DNA from 3 places in the Nonomuraea sp. NPDC003727 genome. Region 3 is predicted to be linked to each of the others. Evidence: riboswitches for the same ligand, from Rfam matches in the RefSeq annotation. Region 3 holds a riboswitch; each other region holds the start of a gene.
What was found. Region 3 has a riboswitch for thiamine pyrophosphate ahead of ACWDLG_RS18040 (FAD-dependent oxidoreductase). Riboswitches for the same ligand answer to the same signal wherever they lie in the genome.

Region 1 (9,338 bases), on a different contig from region 3:
TACGACATCCTGGACAACGCGGGACGGCGCAGCCCCCGGAAGCTCACTCCCGGGGTCGAGCGTCTGGAACGGGGCCAGCGCGTCATGTCGATCTTCGAGCTGGTCGACTTCGCGCCCGACCGGCACCTGACCCTGCGGATGACCGACGCGCGGGCGGCGGCCGTGTACGGCAGGCTCGCCGTCAGCTACACGGTGCGGGAACACCGGCCGGGGCAGTCGCGGCTGGTCGTCAAGCTGGCCGTGCCGAACGCGGGACTGGGGCGCCACGCCGTCCTGCGACCCCTGCTGGCCTGGGGTGACCTGGCGATGATGCGCCGCCAGCTGCACACCCTCCGCGACCTGGCCGCCGCGAGCTGACCTCGGGAACCGCACGGGGGCGTTCCCGAGCCCGGCGCACGGCCTACAGCGGCAGCCGGATGTCGAAGCGGCAGCCCGGCCCCTCGTTCGCCACGGTCACGTGGCCGTCGTGCGCGGCCACGATGCCCTGGGTGATCGCCAGGCCGAGCCCCGCGCCGCCCTCCCGCGTCGGGGTGCGCGCCTTCTCGCCCATGAACGCCACCTCGAACACCCGCTCCAGATCCTCCTCGGGGATCCCTCCGCACGCGTCGGCGACGGTGAGCGTCGCCGCCCCTTCCTCCACCGCGGCGCCGACCACCACCTCGCCACCGGCGGGCGTGTGCCTGATCGCGTTCTCGACGAGGTTGCGCAGCGCCCTTCCCAGCGCCGCCGCGTCGGCGCTCACGGGCACGATCCCGCACTCCGTCCGCACCTTCACGCCCTTGCGCACGGCGAGTGCCTCGACCCCGGCGACCGTGTCCGCCACCAGGTCGCCGAGCCCGATCCTGGTCCGGTGCAGCCGGAGCGCGCCCGCGTGGATGCGCGACAGCTCGAACAGGTCGTCGACCATCGAGGAGAGCCGTTCGACCTCCACCCTGATCTGGGTCGGGTACCGGTGGGGGTCGCCGACGCCGTCCTCCAGCGCCTCGGCCATGGCTCGCATGCCCGCCAGCGGCGTGCGGAGGTCGTGGCTGACCCACGCCACCAGTTCCCTGCGCGCCCCTTCCAGGGCGCGCTCCCTGGCGTAGGACTCCTCCAGGGCCTGGGCGATGTCCCGCAGCTCGGCCGGCAGGCCCGCGGGCACGACGAAGGACGGCTCCCGCACCGCGGCGGCGAGGCGCCGGCTCGCCCCCACCACCTGCCGTGCCAGGGCGAAGGCCACGCCGAGTCCGACGAGGCCGCCGACGGCCACCACGGACAGCACCAGGTCCCTGGCCGAGCCGTCGATGATCATCTTGAGCGTGATGGCGGTGACGCCGGCGAGCGTGGCCACGACCGCGACCACCGCGACGACGGCCAGCATGACGCCGATGGACCGGGTGCGCAGGCACCGCATCAGGGCGAGACCGGCACCCGCCACGACCATCCCGAGCCCGGCCGTCACAGCCACTATTTCCAGAAAAGTCATGACAATGGCTCGTATCTGTAGCCGACGCCCCACACGGTGACGATCCTTCGCGGAGCGGTCGGGTCGGGCTCGACCTTCTCCCGCAGCCGCCGCACATGGACGGTCACCGTCGACGAGTCGCCGAACGACCACCCCCACACCTGGTCGAGCAGCGCGGCCCTGCTGAAGGCCTGGCGCGGGTTGCGCATCAGGTAGGCCAGCAGCTCGAACTCCCGCGAAGTCAGCATGACCGGCTCGCCGCCGAGCCGTACCTCGTGCGCGCCCACGTCCACGACCAGGTCGCCGTCGCGCAGCACCCCCGTACCGCCGGTGACGGCGGCGCCCTGGGCCCTGCGCAGCACCGACCGCACCCGCAGCGCCAGCTCGCGCGGGCTGAACGGCTTGGTCACGTAGTCGTCGGCGCCGGTCTCCAGGCCCACCACGCGGTCGATCTCCTCGCCGAGCGCGGTCAGCATGATCACCGGAACCGGCCAGCGCTCCCGCAGCTTCCTGCACACGTGCAGGCCGTCGACCTTGGGCAGCATCAGGTCGAGCACCATGAGGTCGGGCGGTTCGGCGAGCGCGCGCCGCAGAGCCTCCGCGCCGTCGCCGACGCACTCGACCCGGTGGCCGTCACGCTCGAGATAGCGGGCCACGACCTCGGCGACGGTCGGGTCGTCGTCGACCACGAGGATGCGAGTGCTCACACCGTCACGGTACGGCTAATTCCCGCGCGAAAGCATGGTCCCGGGCGTACGGTATGCGTATGGGTCGATTGGTCATGCTCGTCGTCGGCGTCGCGCTGGCGCTGTGGGTGCTCGTCGCCTTCATCCTGCCCATGCTCGTGGGCCTGGTGAAGCTCGCGCTGATCATCGGCGTGATCGCGCTCGTGGTCTTCGTCGCCGTCGCCCTGGTGGGCAGGACGGCCCGCTAGGTGTTCAGCCTCGCGCTGGCGGACCCGGCCGGTCTCATGCTGATCGCCGGCCTGCTCCTCCTCCTGCTGGCGGCCTGGGCCGTCGGCGTGCTCCTGGCCCAGCGGGGCGGCACGCCGAGCTTCCCGCTGACCTACGCCAGGAGGACGGCGTTCCTTCGCCAGCGCGACCCTGACGCGGCGGGCAGACCGCGGCCGAGAGCTCCGTCACCGCACTTCTCGTGAACGAAGAACCTTTTCTTTCTCCGAGGAGTTGTGGTGATCGATTCTTTCGTCATGTTCATCACCGGGTTCGGCGGTAACACCGCGCTGGTGATCGTGCTGTTCACGCTGGCCGTACGGCTGCTGCTGCTGCCGCTCAGCGTGCGCCAGGCCAGGGCCGCCAAGGTGCGGCAGAGACTCGCCCCCGAGCTGAAGAAGCTGCAGGAGCGGTACGGCCGCGACCCCGAGCGGCTCAGCAAGGAGGTCAACGCCCTGTACGCCAAGGAAGGCACGTCGGCGTTCGCCGGCATCGGGCCGGCCTTCGCGCAGCTGCCGTTCCTGTGGCTGATGTACCAGGTCGCCACCCACCCGCTGGTCGGCACCGACCTGCTCGGGCAGCACCTCGCGACGGTGGTCGCGCAGTACGGCCTGGTCAGCGCGCCCGCGCTGGCCTTCGTGGCGATCATCGCGCTGATCGCGCTGATCGCGTGGTACACCTCCCGCCGCATGGAGGCCGGCCAGTTCAGGATCCTGAAGCTGCTGCCGTTCGGCACCGTGCTCGCCGCGGCCTTCCTGCCCCTGGCCACCGGGATCTACCTGCTGGTCTCGACGGCCTGGACGGCGGCCGAGCGCCGGCTGCTCTACCCGGCTTCCTTCAACGCGGCGACCTGACCGTTGGCGACGTTCGGGGCAGGGAGCACGGCCCATACCGTGGTCGTCTCCCCCTCGTGTCGCACCCCCCAGCTCTCCGCGACGTACTCCACGATTCCGAGCCCGCGCCCGCCGAGCGACGACAGCGTCGGACGGCCCGCGCGCGGCTCGGTCGCGGCACCTCCGTCACTCACCGCCACCTCGACATGATCGTCACTCCACAGCCACGCCACCCTGACCATGCCGGAGGTCAGCGGTCGCGCGTGCCGTAGCGCGTTGCTCAGCAGCTCGCTCACCACCAGGACCGCGTCATCGATCGCGGCGGCGTAGACCCCCCACTCTTGCAGGTCAGTGCAGAGGCGCTGGCGTGCGACGGCGACGCTGGACAGTGCGTACGGCAACATCACGACGCTCGACACACCCACCTCCCCGCTCCCAGTCCCCCCCAGGGAAACCCCCCCGGTACGACCGAAATGCCCCGTTACCCGGTCCCAGAAACCGCGTCTCGATCACGGCTTGTACACATTGGACGATAGATCAGGGCATCCGTGACCGGCTCGTTACCGCCTCGGTGTGTCGGGCGCGATAGTGAGAACGAGCCTCATCCGGGTGCCTCCGACGGGTCGCGGATGGGCCGTGACCTCGCCCCCTTGCGCCCTGGCCAGGCTCCGCACGATGTACAGGCCGAGCCCCACGCCGCCGAATCTGCGCCGGTCACCGCTGTCGGCCTGCACGAACCTCTCAAAGATTCGGTCACGGTCGGCGGGGGCGATGCCGACGCCCTCGTCGTCGACGACCACGACCACCCGCCCGTCCTCCGCCCACGCCGCGACGCGGATCAGCCCGCCGTCGGGTGAGTACTTGAAGGCGTTCTCCAGGAGCTGGCCGAGCACGATGTCGGTGGCCAGGGCGTCGCCCCTGACGTCGGGCAGCCCCTCGGGGACGACCACCTCCACCCTGTGCGCGTCGGACAGCACCGGCAGCCCGAGCGTGGCCGCGCGGATGCGCTCGGCGACGCTGAAGGTCTCGATGCGGACCTTGAGCTCCTCCGCTCCCGCGCGGGCGCCCAGCAGCAGGTGGTCCATCAGCTGGCCGAGCGACCTGGCCCGCTCGGCGATGGTGTGGACGGCGGAGCGCCGTTCGGGGTCGGTCAGCTTGTCCCACCGGGAGTCGAGCGTGCTGGCGAAGCCCCGCACGATCGTGATCGGGGTGCGCAGCTCGTGGCTGGTGGTGGCCAGGAACAGGTCCTTGGCCTCCTCCAGTTCCTTGGCGGCGGTGATGTCGCGGAAGTCGATCACCATCTCGCCGGTCTCCTCGATCTTCGCGCTGACCACGTCGAGCCAGCGGCCCGACTCGAGCTGGAAGGTCAGCTTCCGGCCCGGCTCGGGCAGCGGGAACGGCGGCGGCCTGCCGATCGCCTCGTCGGCGGCCACGCCGGTGAGCTCGCCGGCCGCGGGGTTCCACCGCAGGACCCGCCCCTGCCCGTCCAGCACCGCGATGCCGTCGGCGCTGGCGTCGAAGACCGCGCGCTCGTGCGCCCGCTGCCGCAGCACCTCCTGGTAGGCCTCCGCGTTGCCGACGGCGATGCCCGCATGTCCCGCCAGCAACTCGAGCAGCTCCAGCTCGAGCGGCCCCGGTTTTCGCTCGGCGAACAACGCGTAGAGCGCCCCGTACGGGCGCCCGCCCACGGCGGCCAGGCCGAGCGCGATCGTGTGCAGGCCGGGTAATTCCGCCCACACCAGGTCGTCGAGCCCCTGCGACTCCAGCATCACGGTCCTGCCGGTGCGCAGCAGCTTGCCCACCAGGCTGCTGCGCAGGTCCGCGGTGGCGTCCCTGAGCGTCTCGGGCAGCTGGTAAGCGCTGACCAGCCGCAGCCGCTCCTTCTCGATCAGTACGAACCCGCCCGCGTCGGCTCCCGTGAGCTCGGTGAGGCTGGCCGCGATCCGGTCCAGCACGGCCGGCAGCTCCAGCTCGGCGTTGATGTCGCCGACCACGTCGGTGAGCCGGCGCACCAGCATGGCCCTGCGCGCCGACCGGTCGTGCGCGGCGACGTCGTCGCCGGTCGGGTGGTGGACGTGCACGTAGCCGATCACCGCGTTGCCCTGCAGCAGCGCGCTCGTGTCGACCCGCACGTCGAGCAGCGTGCCGTCCTTGCGGAAGCGCCTGGTGCGCAACGAGACCTGGCCGCCCGTGCGAACCCGCTCCAGCACCGCGTTGTGCTCGGCGGTCAGCTCGCCGGGAACGATCGGCGCGCGCCGCCCGACCAGTTCCTCGAAACTCCACCCGAACAACCGCTCCGCCGCAGGGTTCCAGGCCAGCACGGCCTGGTCTCTGTCGAGCACGACGACCGCGTTGGGGGCGCTGGAGAGTACGGCCGCGGTGATCTCCTCGTCACCCACCTTTCCATAGTGCCGGTGGCGGCCTCGCTCCGTGGCCTGATCCGTCCGATACGCTGCGGGCTATGTCGGCTGGCGACCTCGATGCCCTGTTGAGGGTCACCTCACCCACCTACCGGCCCGAGCGACCGCCGGAGGTCGCCATCGGCACCTACGACGGTGCCGTGGGCAGGCTGGTGCTCGCGGTGACCGGCAAGGGCGTGGTCGCCTGCAGCTTCGACGACGAGCACGCCGTCTTCGAGCGGATCTCGCGGGCCGTCGGCGGGCTCGTCGGGCCCGACCCGCGCCGTCTCGACCCGGTGCGGCGCGAGCTCGACGCCTACTTCTCCAGGCGCCTGCGTGCCTTCACCGTCTCCGTCGACCTGCAGCTGGCCACGCCGTTCGCGCGCACCCTGCTGCAGATGACCATGGCGGTGCCGTACGGCACCGCCACGACCACCGGCGACCTGGCGGCCCGCATCGGACGGCCGCAGGCGCTGCGCGCGGTGAGCAACGCGCTCAACGGCAACCCGGTGTGCGTGATCGTGCCCTGCCACCGGGTCGCCGATCGCGAGAGCTACCCCGGCGGGCCCACCGCGCTCGAACGCCTGCTGCGCGTCGAAGGCTAGCGGCGCCGCCGTACCGCGCCGCCGAGCCGGCCGACCAGCAGCGTGACCAGGCCGGCGACCAGGAAGGCGCCCAGCGCCGCGCTCATCCACGGCTGGCGGGTGAAGCCGAGCGCCGCGCGGGCGCCGTCCCAGATCGCGGCCCACCACGGGATCGTGGACGGGGCGGCCAGCAGCCACCACGCGCAGAACCCGAGCGCCCACGGGACCGTCATGATCCAGCGGGAGGGGGCGCGCTCGCTGGTGTTCCAGGTCCTGCCGCTGCCGAGCAGGAAGTAGTCGACGACGAGCACGCCCAGCATCGGCACGAAGACGGCGCCGATGATGCTGAGGAAGGCGCTGTAGGAGTTGACGTCGACGAGGAGCGCCACGCCGATCGTCACGACGCCGAGGGCCACCGAGAAGACCCGCCGGTCGACGCGCGGCATGAGGTTCTGCAGCGACATGGCCGTGGAGTAGACGTTCGCGAACGACTGGTCGGTCTCGCGCAGCACCAGGATGCCGAAGAACAGCGCGCCCAGCGGCGCGGCGACGAACGGGCCGAAGACCGCCGTCGGGTCGTTCAGCACGGCGTCATGGCCGGCGATCGCGACCGCGTAGACGCCGATGGCCAGGCACGCCACCTGGGCGATCGTGTAACCGCCCACCACGCCGGTGAAGGCGGCCGAGCTGCTGCGCGAGTGCCGGGCGAAGTCGGCGGCCAGCGGTACCCACGAGACCGACAGCGCGATCACGAAGTCGACGGCGGGGGCGAAGGCGTCCCACGAGCCGCCGGCCGGCGCTGGAGCCCGCTGCAGGAGCGCGACCGCGAACCAGACGGTCGAGACGATCACGCCGATCGTGACGACCCGCCTGATGAGCCTGATCGCACCGAGCGGGTAGATCGTCAGCCCGGTGGTGATCACGCCCGCCACGATCACCCAGACCGCGTACGGCACGGCGTCGCCGACGATCGCCTGGGCGCCCATGGCGATGACCCACAGCTCGAAGGCACCCCACCCGAGCATCTGGATGATGTTGAGCACCGTGGGGACGTAGGACAGCCTCGCCCCGAACAGGCCTCTGAGCAGCACCATCGCCGGCTGTCCCGTCTGGGCGCCGGGGATGGCCGCGAGGCCCACCATGGCGGTGCCGATGAGACTTCCCACGACGGTGGCGGTGACCGCGGCGGTCATCGTCAGCGGGTTGTCGTCGAGGAGAGGGTTGATGAGGAAGAGGGCGAAGGAAAAACCCAGGAGGCTGACCCCGAGGTTGGCCCAGAAGGCGCCCTGGTCGAGGACGCCGAGGGTTTTGGGCGGGGCCTGGTCGAGGGTCAGCGGTACTTCGGCATGCTTCGGATCGACGACATGCGTCATCGCACGCTCCCTACGCCGGCATTACCCGGACAGGTTCATGCGGTCGGCGACGCCTGGGGGTCGCCCTCTCAGCCCGGCCATGCCCGAGCTCCCGCGGTTACTGGTTTGAGGCGAATTATTACATCTCGTTCCTTTTTGGCAACCACCCCCTCCCCGCCTCCCCACCCCTCCCGCCGTCCCTCCCGCAAGCCCACACCACCGAACCGGCCCTCCCGGAGAAACCCCGACCACCCGCCCACACCACCGAACCGGCCCCCCCGGCCACCCAGGAAGACCCTGCCCACGCCCCCCCTACAACCGCGACCGCACGCCAGTACCGGCCTCCCCAAGAAACCCCGGCCCGCGCCTCCCCAGCCACCCCGGAAGACCCTGCCCACGCCCCCCTACAACCGCGACCGCACGCCCGCACTGGCCCCCGAGAAACCCCGGCCCGCGCTTTCTTCGCAGTTCCGGGAGGTTGTGGTGGGGCGGGTCCGCGAGAATGGGGACATGACCGTTCCCGAAATCGACGTCACCGACGTGCCCGCCGGAGCCTTCCTGCTCGACGTCCGCGAGCCCGAGGAGTGGACGGCGGGCCACGCCCCCGACGCCACCCACATTCCACTCGGCGAGCTGCAGGCCCGCGTCGACGAGCTCCCCTCCGGCCCCGTCTACGTGGTGTGCAGGGTCGGCGGTCGGTCCGCGCACGCCGCCGCGTGGCTCAACCACATCGGCCGCGACGCGGTCAACGTCGGCGGCGGCATGCAGTCGTGGGAGCTGGCGGGCAAGCCCCTGGTCAGCGAGAGCGGCCGACCGCCGTTCGTCGCCTGACGCCACCTACGCGACATCCGCCGCTGGACGCCGCCAGGTGACGTCCGTCGCTGGACACCGCCAGGTGACGTCCGTTGCTCGACGCCGCCAGGTGACGTCCGCCGCTGGACGCCGCCAGGTGACGTCCGTCGCCTGACGCCGCCTGTGTGATGTTCGTCGCCTGACGCCGTCTACTTGAGCAGCTTCGACATCCGCCGGTCGGCAAGGATCTTGCCCTCGGTCTGACAGGTCGGGCAGTACTGCAGCGAGGAGTCGGCGAACGACACCTCGCGGATGGTGTCGCCGCACACCTCGCACGGCTGCCCCGTCCTGTTGTGGACGCGCAGCCCCGACTTCTTCTCCGCCTTCAGGTCCTTGGCCGCCAGGCCGTGGGCGCGCTCCACCGCATCCCGCAGCGTGGTGACGATCGCCTCGTGCAGGTCGGCGATCTGCGCGTCGGTCAGCGTGGCCGCGATCTTGAAGGGTGACATCCGGGCCGCGTGCAGCACCTCGTCGGAGTAGGCGTTGCCGATGCCCGCGATGATCTTCTGGTCCCTCAGCAGGCCCTTGATCTGGGTACGGTTGCCGCCCACGATCTCCTTCAGCGCCTGGACGGTGAACTCGGGGACCAGCGGGTCGGGCCCGAGCGAGGCGATGCCGGGCACCTCCATCGGGTCCTTGACGACGTAGACGGCCAGACGTTTCTGGGTGCCTGCCTCGGTCAGCTCGAAGCCGGGCGCCAGGCCGTCGTCGTCGGGCGCCAGCCGTACCCGGACCGCGAGCGGGCCCTTGCCCGGACGCACGGGTTTGGCGCCCGACAGGTCGGCGCGCCAGCGCAGCCACCCCGCCCTCGACAGGTGGGTGACCAGGTGGAGGCCGTCGCAGTCGAGGTCGAGGAACTTGCCGTGCCTCGCCACGCCGGTCACCGTCAGCCCGCCGAGCGCGGTGACGGGCGGGTCGAAGGTC
Region 2 (9,338 bases), on a different contig from region 3:
AGGCGGCCCGGGAGGAGCCGACGAGCTCCGACAGGCGCTGCAGGTCCCGGCGGCGCTCGGCGAGCGTCTCGGTGGGCGAGGCGGAGTCGAGCCTGGCGTTGACGGTCAGCACCTCGACGCCGAGGCGGCCGAGCAGGGTGGGCAGGACCACCGAGGAGGTGCCGCCCGCGCAGTCGACGACCACCTTCATGCCGTCCACGCCGGTCATGTCGACGCAGCGCAGCAGTTCCTGCGCGTAGTCCTCCACCGCCCTGGCGGGGAAGCTCAGCTCGGCGATCTCGCCGGGGAAGGCCCGGCGGAACTCCTGGCGCGAGAAGACGCGCTCCAGCTTGCGCTGGGCGGCGGGGGTGAGATCGGCGCCGTGGGAGTCCATGAAGACGATGTCGACGCTCTGCGGGTCGCCCGAGGTGGTGCGCAGCGCGATCCCGCCGCCGGCGGGCCTGCGGGAGGTGTGGAAGCGGGCCACGGGCAGCGGCATGGCCTCCAGGTCGAGCACGTCGATGGCGCTCGCGGTCAGCGCGCTGATCACCGCGCGCTTGAGCGCCCTGGCCGCGCGGGAGGAGTCGCGCGAGGTGATGACCTGGTCGCCCTTCTTCAGGGTGGTGGCGTAGGCGCTGGCCAGCCGTACGCAGAGCTCGGGGGTGATCTCGACGTTGACCAGGCCGCTGACGCCGCGCGGGCCGAACAGGCTGCGCTGGCCGCGCGACTCCCAGATGACGCTGGTGTTGACGACCGCGCCGGCCTCGACGGTCTTGAAGGGATAGACCTTGACGCCGCTGGAGACGTAGGCCTCGGCCTCGATGACGCACTCGTCGCCGACGACGGCGTTCTCGGCGATGCGGGCGCCGGTCATCAGGTCGGTGTTCTTGCCGATGACGCAGCCGCGCAGGTGCGCGCCGGGGCCGATGTAGACGTTGTCGTGGACGACCGCGCGGTGCAGGAAGGCCCCTTCGCGCACGACGGCGTTGCTGCCGAGCACGGTGTACTCGCGCAGCTCGGCCCCGGCCTCGATCTTGACGTAGTCGCCGATGAGCAGCGGGCCCTTCAGGACGGCCTCGGGGTCCACCTCGGCGCCCTCGCCCACCCAGACGCCCGGCGACATCTCGAAACCGCCGATGTCGAGCTTGACCCGTCCGGACAGCGCGTCGGCCTGGGCCTTGAGGTAGCTGTCGTTGGTGCCGACGTCCTCCCAGTAGCAGTCGGAGACGTAGCCGTAGATCGGGGCGCCGCGTTCGAGCAGGCGCGGGAAGACGTCGGAGGACCAGTCGACGGCCTCCCCCGCGGGGACCTCGTCGAGGATTTCTGGCTCCATGACGTAGATGCCGGTGTTGACCGTGTCGGAGAAAACCTGGCCCCAGGTGGGCTTCTCGAGAAAGCGCTGCACCCTGCCCTGGTCGTCGACGATGATGATCCCGAACTCGAGCGGGTTGGGAACGCGCGTCAGACCGATGGTGACAAGAGCCGAATTCTCCCGGTGAAACCGGATCATGGCCGATAAATCGATATCGGTCAGGGCATCGCCGGAAATGACCATGAAACGATCGTCGCGCAGTTTGTCGGCGGCGTTCTTGACGCTGCCGGCCGTACCGAGTGGCAGGTCTTCGGTGGCGTAGTGCAGGCGCATGCCCAGTTCGTCGCCGTCGCCGAAGTAGCTGCGCACGAGCGCCGCCAGGAACTGGACCGTGACGACGGTCTCGGTCAGTCCGTGTTTGCGGAGCAGCCGGAGGACGTGTTCCATGATCGGGCGGTTGACCACAGGAAGCAGGGGTTTGGGCTGGTTCGCGGTCAGCGGTCGCAACCGCGTGCCCTCCCCGCCTGCCATGACGACCGCCTTCACCCGATCACTCCTTCTTCGCAGTTTGCCGGGGATCGCGCAGCTCATCCCTGGCAGCGGTGATGAGCCGGCGCACCTGTACCACATACAACACGCCCGCCCACCAGTACAGACCCGTTCCCCAGATGGCGAACGCCCATCCGATGATCCTCGCAGTATCGGCATACCAGGAGCCGGTATGAGAGGCCAGGAAGAGCAGCGGGAAGGCGTACATGAGGTTGGCCATGGCGGCTTTGCCAAGGAAATGCACGGGCAGTGCCTTGTAGCCGTATTTGCGGAGCACGGGAAAGAAACATCCGACGAAGATTTCCCGGGCGAGAATGATCGCCACGAGCCACCAGGGGATCACGTCCCTGAGGACCAGGCCGAGGATCGTGGCGAAGACGTAGAGCTTGTCGGCCGCGGGGTCGATGATGCGGCCCAGCCTGCTGGTCTGGTTCCACGCGCGGGCGATCTTGCCGTCCAGCCAGTCGGTGAATCCCGCGACCATGAGCAGCCCGATCGCCCAGCCGTCGGCCTGGGGCCCGAGAACCAGCCACAGGAACACGGGCACACCCAGCAGGCGCAGGAAGCTCAGCAGGTTAGGAACCGTCCAGATCCGGTCCTCCGCTGACGAAGGGGCGGAAGTTTCGCTCACGCTTGCGACCCTACTGCGTCGCCGACCTGCGTACGCTGCGCCGTCCGCCTCGTCCGGTTCCGGCCGCGGACCGGACCCTTCACCCCCAGGGGTTTCGGACACCTGGACGGATCGGGGGTTGCGCGCGCCCCCGGTGATCGGGTTACGGTGGCGCCGACCAACGCGGGAGCCCGGTGTGACCGGGCTGAGAGGACGGCTGACCAGCCGCCGACCGCCAGAACCTGCTCCGGGTAATGCCGGCGAAGGGAGTTTGCGCGATGAGTGGCGCGCGTTTTTCCAAGATCTACCAGGGCGATCTCCGGGTCCCGATGCGCCGGATCAGCCTGTCCGACGGCACGAGCTTCACCGTCTACGACACCTCCGGCCCCTACACCGACCCGGAGGTCGAGACCGACGTCACCCGCGGCCTGGCCCCGCTGCGCGAGCGGTGGGTCCTCGACCGGGGCGACGTGGCCCGGTACGGCGGCCGCCAGGTCCAGCCCCTCGACGACGGCTACCGCGACCAGAACGCGTGGAAGCGCGCAGGGACGAGCGCGTTCGCCGGGCGGCGCCGCGACCCCCTCAGGGCGGCGGGCGCGCCCGTCACCCAGCTCGCCTACGCCCGCCGCGGCGTGGTGACCAAGGAGATGGCGTTCGTCGCGGCCAGGGAGGGCGTCGACCCGGAGTTCGTCCGCGCGGAGGTGGCGGCGGGCAGGGCCGTCATCCCGGCCAACGTCAACCACCCCGAGAGCGAGCCGATGATCATCGGGCGCAACTTCCTGGTCAAGATCAACGCCAACATCGGCAACTCCGCCGTCACCTCCTCCGTCGAGGAGGAGGTGGAGAAGATGACCTGGGCCATCCGCTGGGGCGCCGACACCGTCATGGACCTGTCGACCGGCCGCGACATCCACACCACCCGCGAGTGGATCATCCGCAACTCCCCCGTGCCCATCGGCACCGTCCCCCTCTACCAGGCGCTGGAGAAGGTCGACGGGGTCGCCGCCCGCCTGTCGTGGGAGATCTACCGCGACACCCTCGTCGAGCAGTGCGAGCAGGGCGTCGACTACGTCACCGTGCACGCCGGCGTGCGGCTGGCGTACGTGCCGCTCACCGTCGGGCGCACGACCGGCATCGTCTCGCGCGGCGGCTCGATCATGGCGGCCTGGTGCCTGGCGCACCACCGCGAGAACTTCCTGTACGAGAACTTCGCGGAGATGTGCGAGATCCTCGCCTCCTACGACGTCGCCTTCTCCCTCGGCGACGGGCTGCGTCCCGGCTCGATCGCCGACGCCAACGACGAGGCGCAGTTCGCCGAGCTGCGCACGCTGGGCGAGCTCACCCGGATCGCCCACGCCCACGACGTCCAGGTGATGGTCGAGGGGCCCGGCCACGTGCCCATGCACAAGATCAAGGAGAACGTGGACCTGCAGCGCGAGCTGTGCGACGACGCCCCGTTCTACACCCTCGGCCCGCTGGTCACCGACATCGCGCCCGGCTACGACCACATCACCTCGGGCATCGGCGCGGCCATGATCGGCTGGTACGGCACCGCGATGCTGTGCTACGTCACGCCGAAGGAGCACCTCGGCCTGCCGGACAAGGACGACGTCAAGACCGGCGTGATCACCTACAAGATCGCCGCACACGCCGCCGACCTGGCCAAGGGCCATCCGGCGGCGCAGGCGTGGGACGACGCGCTGTCGCGGGCGCGGTTCGAGTTCCGCTGGGAGGACCAGTTCGACCTGTCCCTCGATCCGGACACGGCCCGCTCCTTCCACGACGAGACGCTGCCCGCGGCCCCGGCCAAGACCGCCCACTTCTGCTCGATGTGCGGGCCGAAGTTCTGCTCGATGCGGATCTCCCACGATCTGCGTGCGCAGGAGGGGATGCGGGGGAAGGCGGAGGAGTTCGTGCGCGGCGGCGGCGAGGTGTACCTGACCCTGCCCGAGCGCCGCTGAGACCGGACGGGACCCGCCCGCGCCGGGGCCGGGGGCAGGACCCGCCCGCGCCACGCACCAGGCCCGGGGCAGGACCCGCCCGCCCACGGGGCCGAGAGCGGGACTCCGCCCGCGCCACCCGCCACGGGGGACGGGCGGCGCGGGCGGTGTCCCCGGCCTCTCCCGGGCAGCCCCTCCGGGGCGGGCTCCCCCGGGCGGGCGCCCTGGTCGTCAGCGCTTCACGGGCGCGTTCGCCTCCAGCAGCAACCTGGTGGTGTCAGCCGCCTTCGCCTGGGGGGTCGTGCCGCAGATCGCGCCGACGGTGTGCACGACCCAGGCCTGCTGGCCCGCCTCGATCCCCGGGTGCCAGGTCGTGTTGATGCCGGAGGAGGCCTGCCTGCCGCCGTCCGCGGTGCTGAAGGACAGGGTGGCCATGCCGATGACACCGCCGTCGTGCCCCCACACCTTCCCGCACGGGGTGTCGTAGGCGATCAGGCCCAGGCCGTAGTCGAAGGTGTCGGGGACGCCGGGTCCTGGCGTGATCGGAACGGTCGTACGCATCTCGGCCAGCTGGGCCTGGCCGATCAGCCGGCCGGTCAGCAGCGCGCGGAAGAACCGGTTGAGGTCCTCCGTCGTCGAGACCAGCGCGCCGGCGGTGCCGCCCCACGACATGTTGAAGGTGCTGAAGTCCCGCAGCGGGAAGGAGCCGAAGAAGGAGGTGTAGGCCTTCGAGTGCGGGCGCGGCAGGTTCGGGGTGCGCGGGAAGAAGGTGTCGGACAGGCCGGCGCGCTGGATGACGTGGCGGGTGATGTAGCGCTCGGCGGGCATTCCCGTGATCTTGTCGAGCAGCATGCCGAGCACGATGTAGTTGGTGTTGGAGTAGCTGCCCGGCGTCTGGCCGGGCTCGCCCGAGGGGCCGGTGCCGAGGCCGAGCCGTACCAGTTCCTCGTCGGTGTACTGGCGCACGCGCATCTCCTCCAGGCTGTCAGGCCCGGTGATGAGCGCCGTGTCGTAGTCGCCGACGTGGCTGGTGTGGTTGAGCAGCATCCTGACCGTGATGCGCCGGTCGGGCAGCAGCCCCGGCAGGTACTGCTCGACGGGGGCGTCCAGCTCGACCTTGCCCCGCTCGGCCTGCTGCAGGACGGCGGTGGCGACGAAGGTCTTGGTGATGCTGCCGATCCGGTGGTACATGGCCGGCCGCGTGGGGCGTCCGGCCTCCAGGTCGGCCAGGCCCGCCGCGCCGCGCCAGCGCTGCCATCCGTCCTGGACGGCGGAGTAGGCGCCCGCCACGCCGCCCTTGGGCACCTCGTCGAGCGTGCGCTGCAGCTCGCGCCGGTCGAGATCCGGCCTGGCGGCGTGCGCGGCGGGGGCCAGACCCGCCACGACGAGGAGCGCACCGAGACCCAGTGCGGCGATCTTCTTTGATGCCATGCTGTCGCCCTTCTCGCGAAGATTCCGGACGACGCCACTATGGCACGGCGATGATCATGAAGGCGTCGGCGGAAAGGACGACTTGCGGCCTCATCCCGCAAGAGGACCGGAGCGGACCGAAGTCTAGGAGCGCGCCGCCTGGAGGAAGGCGCGGATCAGGGCGGAGTCCTTCACGCCCCTGGAGACCTCGACACCGCTGGAGACGTCGACGCCCCACGGCCCGGCCTCGGCGATCGCCTGCCGTACGTTGCCGGGGTCGAGGCCGCCGGCCAGCAGCCAGCGGCCGGAGGGCCGGCCGCGGACGGCCGCCCAGTCCCACGGCTCGCCCGCGCCCGCCCTGGGCGCGTCGACGATCAGCAGGTCCTCGTCGAAGGCCCCGGTGCGCAGGTCGGCGTCGGCCGCGACGGCGCGCACCAGCGTCAGGCCGAGGTCCTTCAGCGCGGTGAAGTCGGCGTGCGGGTGCCGGCCGTGCAACTGGACGGCGCGCACCCCGGCGGCCGTGGCGGCCTGCCGTACCTCGTCGGCGGGCTCTCCCATGAAGACGCCGACGGTCAGCACGTGCCCGGGCACCAGCGCGGCCAGCTCCGCCGCCCGTGCGGGGCTCACCCTGCGCGGGCTGGCGGTCAGCACGAACCCGATCGCGTCGGCGCCCGCCTCGACGGCGGCCTCGACGTGCTCGGGCTCGCTCAGGCCGCAGATCTTCACGAACATGGCAGCAGCCTATCGGCGGCGTGCGGCCCCGGGCGACCACGCCCACACCGTGGTGAGGGCCAGCAGCCCGAACATGAGCACGCCGTTGGGCACGTGCGCGCCGAGGCCGACGAAGATCAGCAGGAAGTGCTGGGCGATGCCGAGCAGGAAGAGGGCGAGGCTGGCCAGGGCGGGCCAGCCGGCGCCCCGGCCCGGACGCCAGTAGAGGACGGCGGCGATGACCTGGAGCAGGCCGACCAGGTGGGCGACCATGCCGATCATGACGTGGGTCTCGGCGGTCGCGGGCTCGGACACGATGGAGGCCTCGCCGTAGACCAGCGCCTGCCCCGCGAACGAGGCCGCCACCAGCAGGGAGACCGCGTGCGCGAGCACCAGCACGCGCAGCGTGTAGAGCAGGCCCGCCGAGACGGGGGCGGACGTGGCGGTCGTCACGTCATGCATGAGGATGGGTCCTTCCTTCTGAGGTGAGGACCACATCGTGGCCGGGCGCGGCGGGCGGGGTCGTCAGCCTGCCGGGTGACCCGCCGGTCACCCCCTGGGCGGATGGCGCACCGGGCGGAAGGCGGCGTCGACCAGGCCGATGCGGTGGGCGACGACCGCGGCCTGGATGCGGTTGCGCAGGCCGAGCTTCTCCATCGCCGAGCCGACGTGGGTCTTGACCGTGGTGACGCCGACGTGGAGCCGGTCGGCGATCTCGGCGTTCGACAGGCCGGTGCCGACCAGGGCGAGGACCTCGAGTTCGCGTTCGGTCAGCCCGGCGGGGGTGGGCGTGGCCTGCTGCTCGGCGGCCAGCGCCCGCTGGACCACCCGGCGCAGCACGGAGGGGGCGAGCAACTGCTCGCCCGCGGCGGCCCTGCGGACGGCGTCGACCATGCGTTCGGGCTCGTCGTCCTTGACCAGGAAGCCGAGCGCGCCGACGCGCAGCGCGGCGTAGACGTTGGCGTCGTCGGCGAAGGTGGTGAGCACGACGATCTTCGCGCCGGGCTGGGCGGCCAGGATCCGCTTGATCGCCTCGAGCCCGTCGACCCGTGGCATGCGCAGGTCCATGAGGACCACGTCGGGGCGGTGGTGCTCGGCCAGCCGTACGGCCTCGGCCCCGTCGTCGGCCTCGCCGACGACCTCCATGTCGCCGGCCGCCTGCAGCAGCATGCGCACGCCTGCCCTGACCAGGGCCTGGTCGTCGGCCACCACCACTCGGATCATGTCGTCACCTTGGTCTGGGGGTGGGGTTGGGGGTGGGGTTGGGGGTGGGGTTGGGGGTGGGGTTGGGGGTGGGGTTGGGGGTGGGGATGCGGGTAGGGAAGGGTCACGGCCAGGCGCCAGCCGCCGCCGTCGGGGCCCGCGGTCAGCGTGCCGCCCAGCGCCTTGGCCCGCTCCCGCATCCCGGCCAGGCCCTGCCCGGAGGACGGCAGCGGCTCGCGGATCGTGGGCGGGCGGCCGTTGGCCACCTCGACGACCAGCTCGTCCTCGCCCGCGACCACGCCCACCCGGACGACGGTGCCGGGGCCCGCGTGCTTGAGCACGTTCGTCAGGCCCTCCTGGACGATGCGCGCCGCCGAGGCCCTGGCCACCAGCGGCGCCTCGCTGAGCGCGGGGTCGAGGTGGAGGTCGACGACCAGCCCTGCGGCGCTCATCCGCTCGGCGGACTCGGTGACCACGTCGGCCGGGTCGGCCAGCAGCACGCCGTCGCTGCCGGGGTCGCGCAGCAGGTCGAGCAGGCCGCGCAGGTCCTCCAGCACCTGGTGGCCGGTCTCCTTGATGTCGGCGAGCGCGTCGGCGACAGGACCGTCGGGGGCGGCGTAGCGGGCGGCGGCGGCGCGCAGCACCATGGCCCCGACGTGGTGGGCGACGATGTCGTGCACCTCGCGGGCGATGCGCTCGCGCTCGGCGAGCTGGCCGGCGTGCAGCTGGGCGATCGCCAGCCGTTCGGACTCGCGCACCCGCAGCCGCTCGGCCTCGGCGGCCGACTGCCTGGCACCGGCGTACCTGCCGATGGCGATCGGCGTGGCGACCACCACGAGCAGCAGGACGACCCTGAGCGCGGTGACGTTCTCGTGCCCGTTGATCACGACCATCGCGGCGAGCGAGCTGGCCGTGACGTAGGCGACCAGGTTCCAGAACCAGGAGGCGACGCGCATCGCGAACACCCCGACCGCCATGAGCAGCGTGACCTGGATGGTGGCGGTGGCCTCGGGGATGAACTGGTGCGCGCTCAGCAGGAGCGTGCCCTCCACCGCGAACACGACGGCGGGCAGCCGCCTGGCCACGCCCAGCGCGAGGCCCGCCCCGACGAAGAAGGAACCGATCACCCAGGCGGGCTGGCTGCCGGTGTGCCAGTACGGCCAGGTGCCCAGGACGGCGACGGCCACGCCGGCGCCGGCCAGCAGCACGTCGGGGGTGATCTCGGGCGCTTCGAGGCGTCCGGCGGGGCCGCGCAGGTAGCGGCCGACGAGCGCGGGCAGGAGGGCGATGCCGACGGAGTAGAACCAGGCGTTGCGGGTGAAGGCGATGCCGGGGTCGGCGATGTTGAGGCCGGTGGCCAGCGCCCCCACCGCCACGACGGCCAGCGTGACCGGCCAGCCGCGCCGGTAGCCGGTGGCGCCGAGCGCGACGCACAGCAGGATCTGCGCGGTGTTGGAGGTGAAGCTGCCGATCTGGTCGGTGAAGACCAGGACGCCGACCAGGAACAGGCTGACGGAGACGGGCCGGTGGCGCACCAGTCCCATCGGCGCGCCGACCAGCGTCGCGAACAGGGGGACCCGCCATTCGGCGGACGGTCCGCCGGCCTTGCCGGACATCAGCAGGT
Region 3 (9,338 bases):
TCCCAAACCGATGCCCGTTTGATTCCTGATCTGGGAAGGCGGCGCGAAGCCTGCCCGGAGGTCACGTCCCACCGGTGCTCTGCGCCCACCGCGGCCCCACGGCCCCCGGTGGCGCGGGGGCCGTGGCGGACCCCCCGCGCGGATCAGGGGGTCATCGGGGAGGACGCCTCGGCGTAGCGGCGGCGCGGGATCCGTCCGGCCTGGCGCGCCAGCCGCCCGGCCTCCACGGCGGACCGCATCGCCGCCGCCATGAGGTCGGGCCGCCGCGCCCTGGTGACCGCCGTCGCCAGCAGCACCGCGTCGCACCCGAGCTCCATCGCCTGGGCGGCGTCGCTCGCCGTGCCGATGCCCGCGTCCAGGATCACCGGAACCGACGCCGCCTCCACGATCAGCTCGATGTTGTGCGGGTTGCGGATGCCGAGCCCCGAGCCGATCGGCGCGCCCAACGGCATCACCGCCGCGCACCCCGCCTGCTCCAGCCGCCGCGCCAGCGCCGGGTCGTCCCCGATGTACGGCAGGACCACGAACCCGTCGGCCACCAGCCGCTCGGCCGCGTCGAAGGTCTCGATCGGGTCGGGCAGCAGCGTCCGCTCGTCGCTGATGACCTCGAGCTTCACCCAGTTCGTGCCGAGCGCCTCGCGCGCCAGCCGCGCGGTCAGCACCGCCTCGCCCGCCGTGAAGCAGCCCGCCGTGTTCGGCAGGACCTTGATCCCGCGGGCGCGCAGCACGTCGAGCACCGACCCCTTGGCCCCGGGGTCGAGGCGGCGCATGGCGACCGTGGTCAGCTCGGTGCCGGAGGCGGCCAGCGCCTGGTCGAGCACCTCGAGGGAGGGGGCCCCGCCGGTGCCCATGATGAGCCGGGAGCCGAACTTCTCCCCGGCGATGATCAGCTCATCCACCCTGCACCGCCGTGAGGATCTCGACCCTGTCGCGGTCGGCCAGCGAGGTGCTCTCCCACGTGCCCCTGGTGACCACCTCGTCGTTGACCGCCACGGCGACACCCGTCGTCTGCGCCGTCAGCCGCTGGACGGCCTGGGCCACCGTGGTGCCGTCGGGCACCTCGTGCGCGGCCCCGTTGATCGTCACGTGCATCAGTCACTTCCTTGTCCGGCTGTCTGGAACCGCTGCGGCGCGCACAGGGCGGCCAGCTCGCCCTCCTCGCCGTGGAGGATCGCGGTGGTGAGCGGGGCCAGCAGCACGCCGCCCCTGTGGTGTCCGGTGGCGACGGTGAGGCCGGGGCCGTACGGGCCGATCAGCGGCAGGTTGTCGGGGGTGCCCGGCCGCAGTCCCGCCACGACGTCGGCCACCTGCAGCTCGGTGATGCCGGGGACCAGCTCCCTGGCGTCGCGCAGCAGCTCGTACAGGCCGCCCGCGGTCACCGTGGTGTCGAAGCCCAGCTCCTCCTGGGTGGCGCCGACGACGAGCTCGCCGTCGCCGCGCGGCACCAGGTACACGGGCGAGCCGTGGACCACGCCGCGCACGCAGGTGCCGAGCAGGGGGGACGGCGAGCGCAGCCGCATGATCTGGCCCTTGACCGGGCGCACCGGCAGGTCGGTCAGCCCGCCGCTCCACGCGCCGGCCGCCAGCACCACCCGCTCGCCCGTCAGCACATCACCCGAGGCGTCCGAGGCGTCCGCGCGCCCGTCGTCCGAGGCGTCGATCGGCCTGCCGTTCGGGGAGTCGGCCGGCCCGCCGTCCGTGGCGTCCGCCGGAACGTTCCCGGTGGCGGCCGAGGGTGGCTCCAGCCGTACGCCCACCACGGCCGAGCCGTCGCGGACCAGCGCGGCCACGCGCCGCCGCACCAGCGCCACCCCCGCCTTCTCCAGCGCGGCCAGCAGGGCCGCGGTGACGCGTCTGGGGTCGACCCACGCGTCACCCTCGGCCAGCACGCCGCCCCTGACCGACGGCGCCAGCATCGGCTCCCTGCGGCGGCACTCGCGCCCCGTCAGCCGCCGCACCGGCAGCCCGAGCTTGTCCATGAACACGGCGAGCTCGTCCAGCGCCGCCAGGTCGTCGGTGTCGAAGGCGACGTCCAGCGTGCCCTGGGCGCGGTAGTCGAGCCGCAGCCCGCTGTCGGCCTCCAGCTCCGCGGCGAAGGCGGGCCAGCGCTCCAGCGCCGCCAGCCCCAGCCTGAGCAGCGACTCCTCGGTGTAGGAGACCTCGCTGACCGGGGCCAGCATGCCCGCGGCCGCGTGGGAGGCGCCACGCGCCGGGGCCGGGTCGATCACCGTGACACGCGTGCCCGCGCGCGCCAGACGCCAGGCGACGGACAGGCCAACCACGCCGCCGCCCACGATCAGATGCATCTCGCTCCCTTCGCCGGCATGACCCGGATCAGGTGTCTTGCGGTCGAAGGCCCGTCACAGCCTTCCTCTCAGCCCGGTACGGCCGGACTCCCGCGCGTCTTCCGCGAACAAGCCTACTCAAGGCCCGGACCCTGGTGACCGGCGCCGGATTGGTTATGGTCTGAGCGTGAATCATGTCGTGGTGGTGGGCGCCGGACTGGCAGGCATACGCAGCGTCGAGGCGCTGAGATCTCGTGGATTCAGCGGCAGGATCACGCTGGTCGGCGAGGAGCGGCACCGGCCCTACGATCGTCCGCCCCTGTCCAAGGCGGTGCTGCTCGGCACGGCCGACTCCAGCTTCGTCGACTCCGACCTCGAGGCCATGCGGGTGGAGCACCGGCCGGGGGTGTCGGCCAAGGGGCTGCGCGCGGGGGTCCTGGAGACGACCGAGGGCGAGATCGGCTACGACGGCCTGGTCATCGCCACCGGGGCGGAGCCGATCAGGCTGCCAGGCGAGGGCCGCCAGCACGTGTTGCGCACCCTCGACGACTCCCTGGAGCTGCGGGCCCGCCTGGTGGCGGACGCCAGGGTCACGGTCATCGGCGCGGGCTGGATCGGCGCGGAGGTGGCCACGGCCGCCCGTACGGCCGGCTGCAGGGTCACCGTCGTGGAGGCGGGCCCCGCCCCGCTCGCGCACGTGCTCGGGCCCGAGGTGGGCGGCGACACCGTCCCCTGGTACGAGGGCATGGACCTGCGGCTGGACACCATGGTCGCGGCCGTGGAGGAGGGCGGGGTGCGCCTGGTCGACGGCGACTTCGTCGAAGCCGACGTGGTGGTGTCGGGCATCGGCGTCCGCCCGGCCGTCGAGTGGCTGGCCGGCTCCGACATCGACCTGCACAACGGCGTCGTCACCGACGAGCACCTGCGCACCTCCCTGCCGAACGTCGTGGCCGTCGGCGACTGCGCGGCCTGGTGGTCGCGCCGCTTCCACACCAGGCTGCGCGTGGAGCACTGGGACACCGCGCTCAACGCCCCCGAGGTCGCCGTGGCCACGCTGCTGGGCGACGAGGCGGTCTATGATCCTGTGCCGTACTTCTGGTCGGAGCAGTTCGGCCACATGGTGCAGTACGCCGGCCACCATGCCGGCGCGCGCCTGTTGCGCCGCGGCGATCCCTCGGCGGCCAAGTGGTCGGTCTGCTGGTTGACAGACACCGACAGGCTGGCCGGGGTGCTGACCGTCAACAGGCCACGCGACCTCGTCCAGGGCCGTAGGATCATCGAGTCAGGACAGCGACTCGACCCCCTACGCCTGGAAGATCCCGAGGTCGGGATACGTGACTGTGTAGTTTGAAGCCGGATGCGATGTGGTAGTGGTGGATTCGTGACGCTTTCTGTTGCGCAGATAGACCGGGAAACCGACCAGCTCGTCGGCGAGTGGCTGACGCTTCCCGAAGTGGCCGACCGCCTCGCCCTCTCGATCGGGCGGGCCAAGCAGCTCCTGAAGGACCACAAGCTCCTCGGCGTACGGCGGGGCGCGGGCGGCCCCCAGGTCCCGGCGGTGTTCCTCGAGGGCAGGGACGTGGTGAAGGGCCTGCCGGGCACGCTCACGCTCCTGCTCGACGCCGGCTACGACGACGCCGAGGCGTTGCGCTGGCTGTTCACCCCGGACGAGTCGCTGCCCGGCTCGCCCATCGACGCGATCAAGGCGGGTCGCCATACCGAGGTCAAGCGGCGTGCCCAAGCGCTCGGTTTCTGAAGCCCGCCTCTACCTCTGCACCGACGGCCGGAGGAAGCGCGGCGACCTGGCCGACTTCCTCGACGCGGTGCTGTCCAACGGCGTCGACATCGTCCAGCTCAGGGAGAAGGGCCTGGAGGCGCGCGAGGAGCTCGCGCTGCTGGAGGTCTTCCGCGAGGCGTGCGACCGTCACGGCGCGCTCCTGGCGGTCAACGACCGGGCCGACATCGCCTTCGCCGCCCGCCCCGACATCCTTCACCTGGGCCAGGACGACCTGCCCGTGAGCGTCGCGCGAGAGATACTCGGCGACGACATCCTCATCGGCAGGTCCACCCATTCGACGGCGGAGGCCTCGGCCGCCGCCGTCGAGGAGGGCGTCGACTACTACTGCTGCGGGCCGATCTGGCCCACCCCGACCAAGCCAGGCCGGCCGGCGCCTGGACCCGCCCTGCTCAGGCACGCGGCGGGGCTCGGCGACCGTCCGTGGTTCGGCATCGGCGGCATCGACCTCGGCAACCTCGACGAGGTCAGGTCGTACGGCGTCAGCCGCGTCGTGGTCGTCAGGGCGATCACCGAGGCGGACGACCCCGGAGCGGTGGCGGCCGAGTTCGCCAAGCGGCTGGGCCGGTAGGTCCGCGACCGCCGCGGCCCGTCAGGTCTTGCGCGAGGTGGCGGCCACCGCCAGCTCGGCCAGGGCGGCACGGGCCTCGGCGGTGATCGGCGCGTCGTCGAGCGAGGCGAGAGCCTCCTCCAGGTACGTGCCGATCATCTTCTCGCACGCCTCGAGCGCGCCGCTGGCCTCGATGACGCCGCGCAGCTTGGCGACGCCCTCGGCGTCGAGGCCGGGGTCGCCGAGCAGCCTGCGCACCGTCGCGGCGTCCTCGGGCGTGGCCGCGGCCAGCGTGCGGGCGATGAGCATGGTGCGCTTGCCCTCCCGCAGGTCGTCGCCGGCGGGCTTGCCGGTCTCCAGCGGGTCGCCGAACACGCCGAGGATGTCGTCGCGCAGCTGGAAGGCGATGCCGACGCGGTTGCCGTACTCGACGCACAGCTCGTCGATCCACGGCGCGCCGGCGCCCGCGGCCAGCATCAGGCCGAGCCTGAGCGGCTGCTCCACCGAGTACTTGCCGCTCTTGTAGAGCGCCACCCGCAGGGCCGACTCGAAGGTGTTCTCGCCGTGGGCCTGCTCCAGCAGGTCGAGGTACTGGCCGCACATCAGCTCGGTGCGCATGTGGTCGTGGAAGGGCTGGGCGACGGCCAGGTGGGGCAGGTCGCACGAGCGCCACATCTCGCCCGACCAGATCAGCAGCAGGTTGCCCAGCAGGACCGCCGCGCCCTCGCCGAACTGCTCGGCCGAGCCGTACCAGTCGCTCTTCTCGTGCAGGTGCTGGAAGCGGCGGTGCGCCGAGGGCATGCCCCTGCGCAGGTCGCTCTTGTCCATGACGTCGTCGTGCACCAGCGCGCTGGCCTGCAGCAGCTCCAGGGAGGCCGCCGCGACGAAGACGCCGGGCTCGTCGGAACCGCCCGCCGCGCGCCACCCCCAGTAACAGAAGGCGGGACGCAGCCGCTTGCCGCCCGCCAGCAGCTCTCTGGCCGCGTTGAGCAGGGGGGCGAGGTCGGGGCCGCTGACCACGGCACGTTGCCGGTCGAGGAACTCCCCGAGGGAGCGATCCACCTCGGTACGGAGGGTGTCCAGGCTCATGCCATGAGAGTAACGGGCTGTAGCCGGCGTTTCGATCTCCCGCTCCCGTCATATGGACGTGGCCACGTCGCCCGCGTCCGTACCGGTAGCCTTGGATTATGGCTCTGGGTCGACCCTCCGTCCTTCCCGATCGCGTCCCCACCGTCCGCGATCTCCTCGCCTCTGGCGGCCGCTCCTTCTCCTTCGAGTTCTTCCCTCCGAAGAACGAGGAGGGCGAGCGCCAGCTCTGGCGGTCGATCAGGGAGCTCGAGGCACTGCGGCCGACCTTCGTGTCCGTCACCTACGGCGCGGGCGGCTCCACCAGGGACCGCACCGTCGACATCGTCGAGCGGCTGGCCCACGAGACCACGCTCACCCCTGTGGCGCATTTCACCGCGGTCAACCACTCGGTCCGCGAGCTGCGCCACCTCGTGGGGCGCTTCGCCGACGCCGGGGTGCGCAACATCCTGGCCGTGCGCGGCGACCCGCCGGGCGACCCCAACGGCGACTGGATCCGCCATCCCGAAGGCGTGCTCTACGCCGAGGAACTGGTCAAGCTGATCCGCCAGGCCGGAGACTTCTGCGTCGGCGTGGCCGCCTTCCCCTACAAGCACCCGCGCTCGCCCGACATCGAGAGCGACACCGAGTACTTCGTCAGGAAATGCTCGGCCGGGGCCGACTACGCCATCACCCAGATGTTCTTCCGGGCCGACGACTACTTCAGGCTCAGGGACCGGGTGGCGGCGCGCGGCTGCGAGACGCCGATCATCCCGTGCATCATGCCCGTCACGAAGATGAGCACGATCGCCAGGTCCGAGCAGCTGTCGGGCGCGCCGTTCCCGCCCGACGTCGCCGCCCGCTTCGAGGCCGTCGCCGACGACCCGGCCGCCGTCCGGCGGCTGGGCATCGACCACGGGGCCGAGCTGTGCCAGCGGCTGCTCGACGAGGGCGCCCCCGGCATCCACTTCATCACCTTCAACCGGTCGAGCGCGACGCGTGAGGTGTTCCAGCTGATCCAGCCGGCCGCCCTGTCGGCCTGATCCCGCCGCCGCGCCCGCTCAGCGCGGGGGCAGGGGCAGGGGCGTGCCCGCGATCGCGTAGTGCTCGTACCCGCCGGGGAAGACGAACTGGGTGAGCAGGTCGGTGAAGCCCACCGCCCGGTAGAGGTGCCGGGCGGCCGTCGGCTGGTCGTGCGTCGAGAGCACCGCCGACCGCTCGGGACGGCCCTCGCACAGGGCGTGGATCAACGCCCTGCCGATGCCCTTGCCCTGGTAGTCGGGGTGGACGTGGATCTCGGCCACCTCCAGCGAGTCGCCCAGCCAGGCGTCGGCCACCTGGAGGCCCGACTTCTCGGCGAGCGCGCGATAGACCACGTCGTGCCACCACTGTCCGGCCTGGCCGTGGAAGCCGTAGGCGAAACCCGCGGCCCGGCCGTCGGGTAGTTCGGCGAACAGGCAGCGGAAGGCCGGGTTGGCGCCGTGGCCGCGCATGATCGCCTGCCGTCCGGCGAGCTGGTCGGCCGGCGGCTTCATGGCGGCCGTGTAGATGCCCATCACCGACTCGAGACGGTCGGTGAACTCCGCAGATCCGGTGCCGCGGATGGCTATCACTCGACTTCGACCGCCGTGCCGCCGGTGATGCGCAACAGCTCGTCGAAGGTGGTCGGGAAGACCGTGTGCGGGTGCCCGCCGGCGGCCCAGACCTGGTCGTGCTTGTCCAGCCACGTGTCGACGAAGGTGCGGATGGGCGCCGGATGCCCGACCGGGGCGACCCCGCCGATCGGCTGGCCCGTCGCCTCGCGGACGAAATCAGGGGTGGCCCTGCGCACCCGCTCGACCCCCGCCGTGCGGGCGACCAGTTCGACGTCCACGCGGTGGGCGCCGCTGGTCAGGACCAGCAGCGGAGCGCCGTCAGCGGCGAAGATCAGGCTGTTGGCGATGGCGCCGACCTCGCACCCCAGCTGCGCGGCCGCCGCGGTGGCCGTCGGCGCCGACTCGGGCAGCACCACGATCTCACCCGTCGCGCCCAGCTCACGCAGCGCCGATGCGACACGAACAGCGTTGGGGTGCAAGAACTTTTCCGGCATGCGCCCACTCTAAACAGATTGACCCAGGAATTGCCGGTCCATGGTGGTGCGCTAGGGTCCTTTGATTCGATTGTTAATTATTTGAGGGGATGGATGGCATGGGAGCTCGGCGCCAGCTCGGCCTGGCTGCTCTCTTGACGGTGGGCACCGTCGTTCTCTCAGCGTGCGGCACGGCCGCCACGCCGCAGCCCGCGGCCGCGGTCATGCGCGCCCCCGCGTCCGTCACGTCGCCCGCCGCGGCGCCCGTGACGGCGCCCGTGACGGCGCCCGTCACGTCGCCCGTCACGTCGCCCGTCACGTCGCCCGCCACGGCGGCCGGCGCGATGGCGCGGGTGGAGCGGACCGTCACCGCGCCGGACAAGACGCTGAAGCTCGGCTCGAAGGGCTCGGCGGTCGTGTGGCTGCAGAAGCGGCTCCGGGAGCTCTCCTACCTGCCGGGCAAGGCCGACGGCAGGTACGGCGGCAGCACGCTGGCCGCCGTGTGGGCGTTCCAGAAGGTCAACGGGATCAGGCCGACCAGTACGGTCGGCAGGCGCACCTGGGACGCGCTGGAGAACCCCAAGCAGCCGCAGGTCCTGGTCAAGAACGGCAAGCCGACCAGGGTCGAGGTCAACCTGACCAAGCAGATCCTGGTCTACTACGTCGACGACCAGGTGAAGCTGATCTCCCACACCTCGTCGGGCAGCGGCGTGCCGTACTGCGAGACGGCGGTCTGGCAGGGCAAGTCGCAGCGGTTCTGCGGGTCGGCGACCACGCCGACGGGCGACTACCGGACGACGTGGCGGGCGAAGGGCTGGCACAAGTCGTACCTGGGCCAGCTCTACAACCCGATCTTCTTCAACGGCGGCATCGCCTTCCACGGCGCGCTGTCGGTGCCGCTGTACCCGGCCTCCCACGGCTGCGTGCGGCTGCCGATGAACGTGGCCGAGGTGCTGCCCGGAATGCTCGGCAAGGGCGTGCCCGTGCACGTCCGGGGCCGTTTCAGGCGCTAGCCGAGGAGGTCCTGACCCCGGTCGGTGGTCGTAGCCGATCAGCGACCGGGTGTCGGGCCGGCCGGTGGCGCGGCCGTGCCGGCTCGCGGCGGTCACGCGGGGACGCCATCCCGGGCAGGACGTGGGCGACCGCCAACCCGCCGCGCTCCGCCGGCCGCTTGGCGCGCCGCCGTAGGTCAGTGGTTCAGGACCTCGGGTGAGGAGCCCTGGCGGGCGCAGGCTGTCGTCAGGCGGGCCTCCTCAGACGGACCACGGACCGTCAGGCGGGTCTCAGGCGGGATCGCCAGGCGGGTCTCAGGCGGGCCTCCTCAGGCGGACCGTCAGGCGGGGCCCTCAGACGGACCGTCAGACGGGCCTCAGACGGGCCTCAGAAGGGACCGTCAGGCGGGACCGTCAGACGGGTCTCAGGCCGGACCGTCAGGCGGGTCTCAGGCGGATCGTCTCGTGGTGCCGAGCGAGTCGAGACCGCCGGCGACGATCCGCGCCGCCGCGCGTACCGCCGCCCACACCTCGGCGTACGGCTCGCCCCTCGACAGGCTCATGACGGCCGCCAGCTTCGTCG

Region 1: it holds a riboswitch for thiamine pyrophosphate, as region 3 does, so the genes downstream of both, ACWDLG_RS39925 (purine-cytosine permease family protein) here and ACWDLG_RS18040 (FAD-dependent oxidoreductase) in region 3, are expected to answer to the same signal.
Region 2: it holds a riboswitch for thiamine pyrophosphate, as region 3 does, so the genes downstream of both, thiC (phosphomethylpyrimidine synthase ThiC) here and ACWDLG_RS18040 (FAD-dependent oxidoreductase) in region 3, are expected to answer to the same signal.

The regions. Positions count from the first base shown of each region.
Region 1 covers NZ_JBSFNE010000026.1:38,884-48,221, forward strand. The annotation lists gene ACWDLG_RS39880 (hypothetical protein) at 1-357, shown strand, start outside; gene ACWDLG_RS39885 (sensor histidine kinase) at 401-1,465, opposite strand; gene ACWDLG_RS39890 (response regulator transcription factor) at 1,462-2,151, opposite strand; gene ACWDLG_RS39895 (hypothetical protein) at 2,211-2,378, shown strand; gene ACWDLG_RS39900 (DUF6412 domain-containing protein) at 2,379-2,600, shown strand; gene ACWDLG_RS39905 (YidC/Oxa1 family membrane protein insertase) at 2,634-3,248, shown strand; gene ACWDLG_RS39910 (ATP-binding protein) at 3,218-3,646, opposite strand; gene ACWDLG_RS39915 (PAS domain S-box protein) at 3,788-5,626, opposite strand; gene ACWDLG_RS39920 (methylated-DNA--[protein]-cysteine S-methyltransferase) at 5,689-6,231, shown strand; gene ACWDLG_RS39925 (purine-cytosine permease family protein) at 6,228-7,583, opposite strand; TPP riboswitch at 7,574-7,688, opposite strand; gene ACWDLG_RS39930 (rhodanese-like domain-containing protein) at 8,073-8,393, shown strand; gene ACWDLG_RS39935 (Fpg/Nei family DNA glycosylase) at 8,564-9,338, opposite strand, start outside.
Region 2 covers NZ_JBSFNE010000011.1:75,321-84,658, forward strand. The annotation lists gene ACWDLG_RS27455 (sugar phosphate nucleotidyltransferase) at 1-1,837, opposite strand, end outside; gene ACWDLG_RS27460 (CDP-alcohol phosphatidyltransferase family protein) at 1,842-2,471, opposite strand; TPP riboswitch at 2,624-2,736, shown strand; gene thiC (phosphomethylpyrimidine synthase ThiC) at 2,729-4,411, shown strand; gene ACWDLG_RS27470 (serine hydrolase domain-containing protein) at 4,622-5,821, opposite strand; gene ACWDLG_RS27475 (phosphoribosylanthranilate isomerase) at 5,945-6,532, opposite strand; gene ACWDLG_RS27480 (hypothetical protein) at 6,542-6,973, opposite strand; gene ACWDLG_RS27485 (response regulator transcription factor) at 7,061-7,735, opposite strand; gene ACWDLG_RS27490 (sensor histidine kinase) at 7,732-9,338, opposite strand, start outside.
Region 3 covers NZ_JBSFNE010000006.1:344,665-354,002, reverse strand. The annotation lists gene ACWDLG_RS18050 (thiazole synthase) at 144-899, opposite strand; gene thiS (sulfur carrier protein ThiS) at 892-1,092, opposite strand; gene ACWDLG_RS18040 (FAD-dependent oxidoreductase) at 1,092-2,306, opposite strand; TPP riboswitch at 2,295-2,410, opposite strand; gene ACWDLG_RS18035 (NAD(P)/FAD-dependent oxidoreductase) at 2,473-3,636, shown strand; gene ACWDLG_RS18030 (Rv2175c family DNA-binding protein) at 3,667-4,041, shown strand; gene thiE (thiamine phosphate synthase) at 4,019-4,651, shown strand; gene ACWDLG_RS18020 (polyprenyl synthetase family protein) at 4,673-5,719, opposite strand; gene metF (methylenetetrahydrofolate reductase [NAD(P)H]) at 5,818-6,738, shown strand; gene ACWDLG_RS18010 (GNAT family N-acetyltransferase) at 6,757-7,251, opposite strand; gene ACWDLG_RS18005 (YbaK/EbsC family protein) at 7,305-7,784, opposite strand; gene ACWDLG_RS18000 (peptidoglycan-binding protein) at 7,883-8,776, shown strand; gene ACWDLG_RS17995 (TetR/AcrR family transcriptional regulator) at 9,205-9,338, opposite strand, start outside.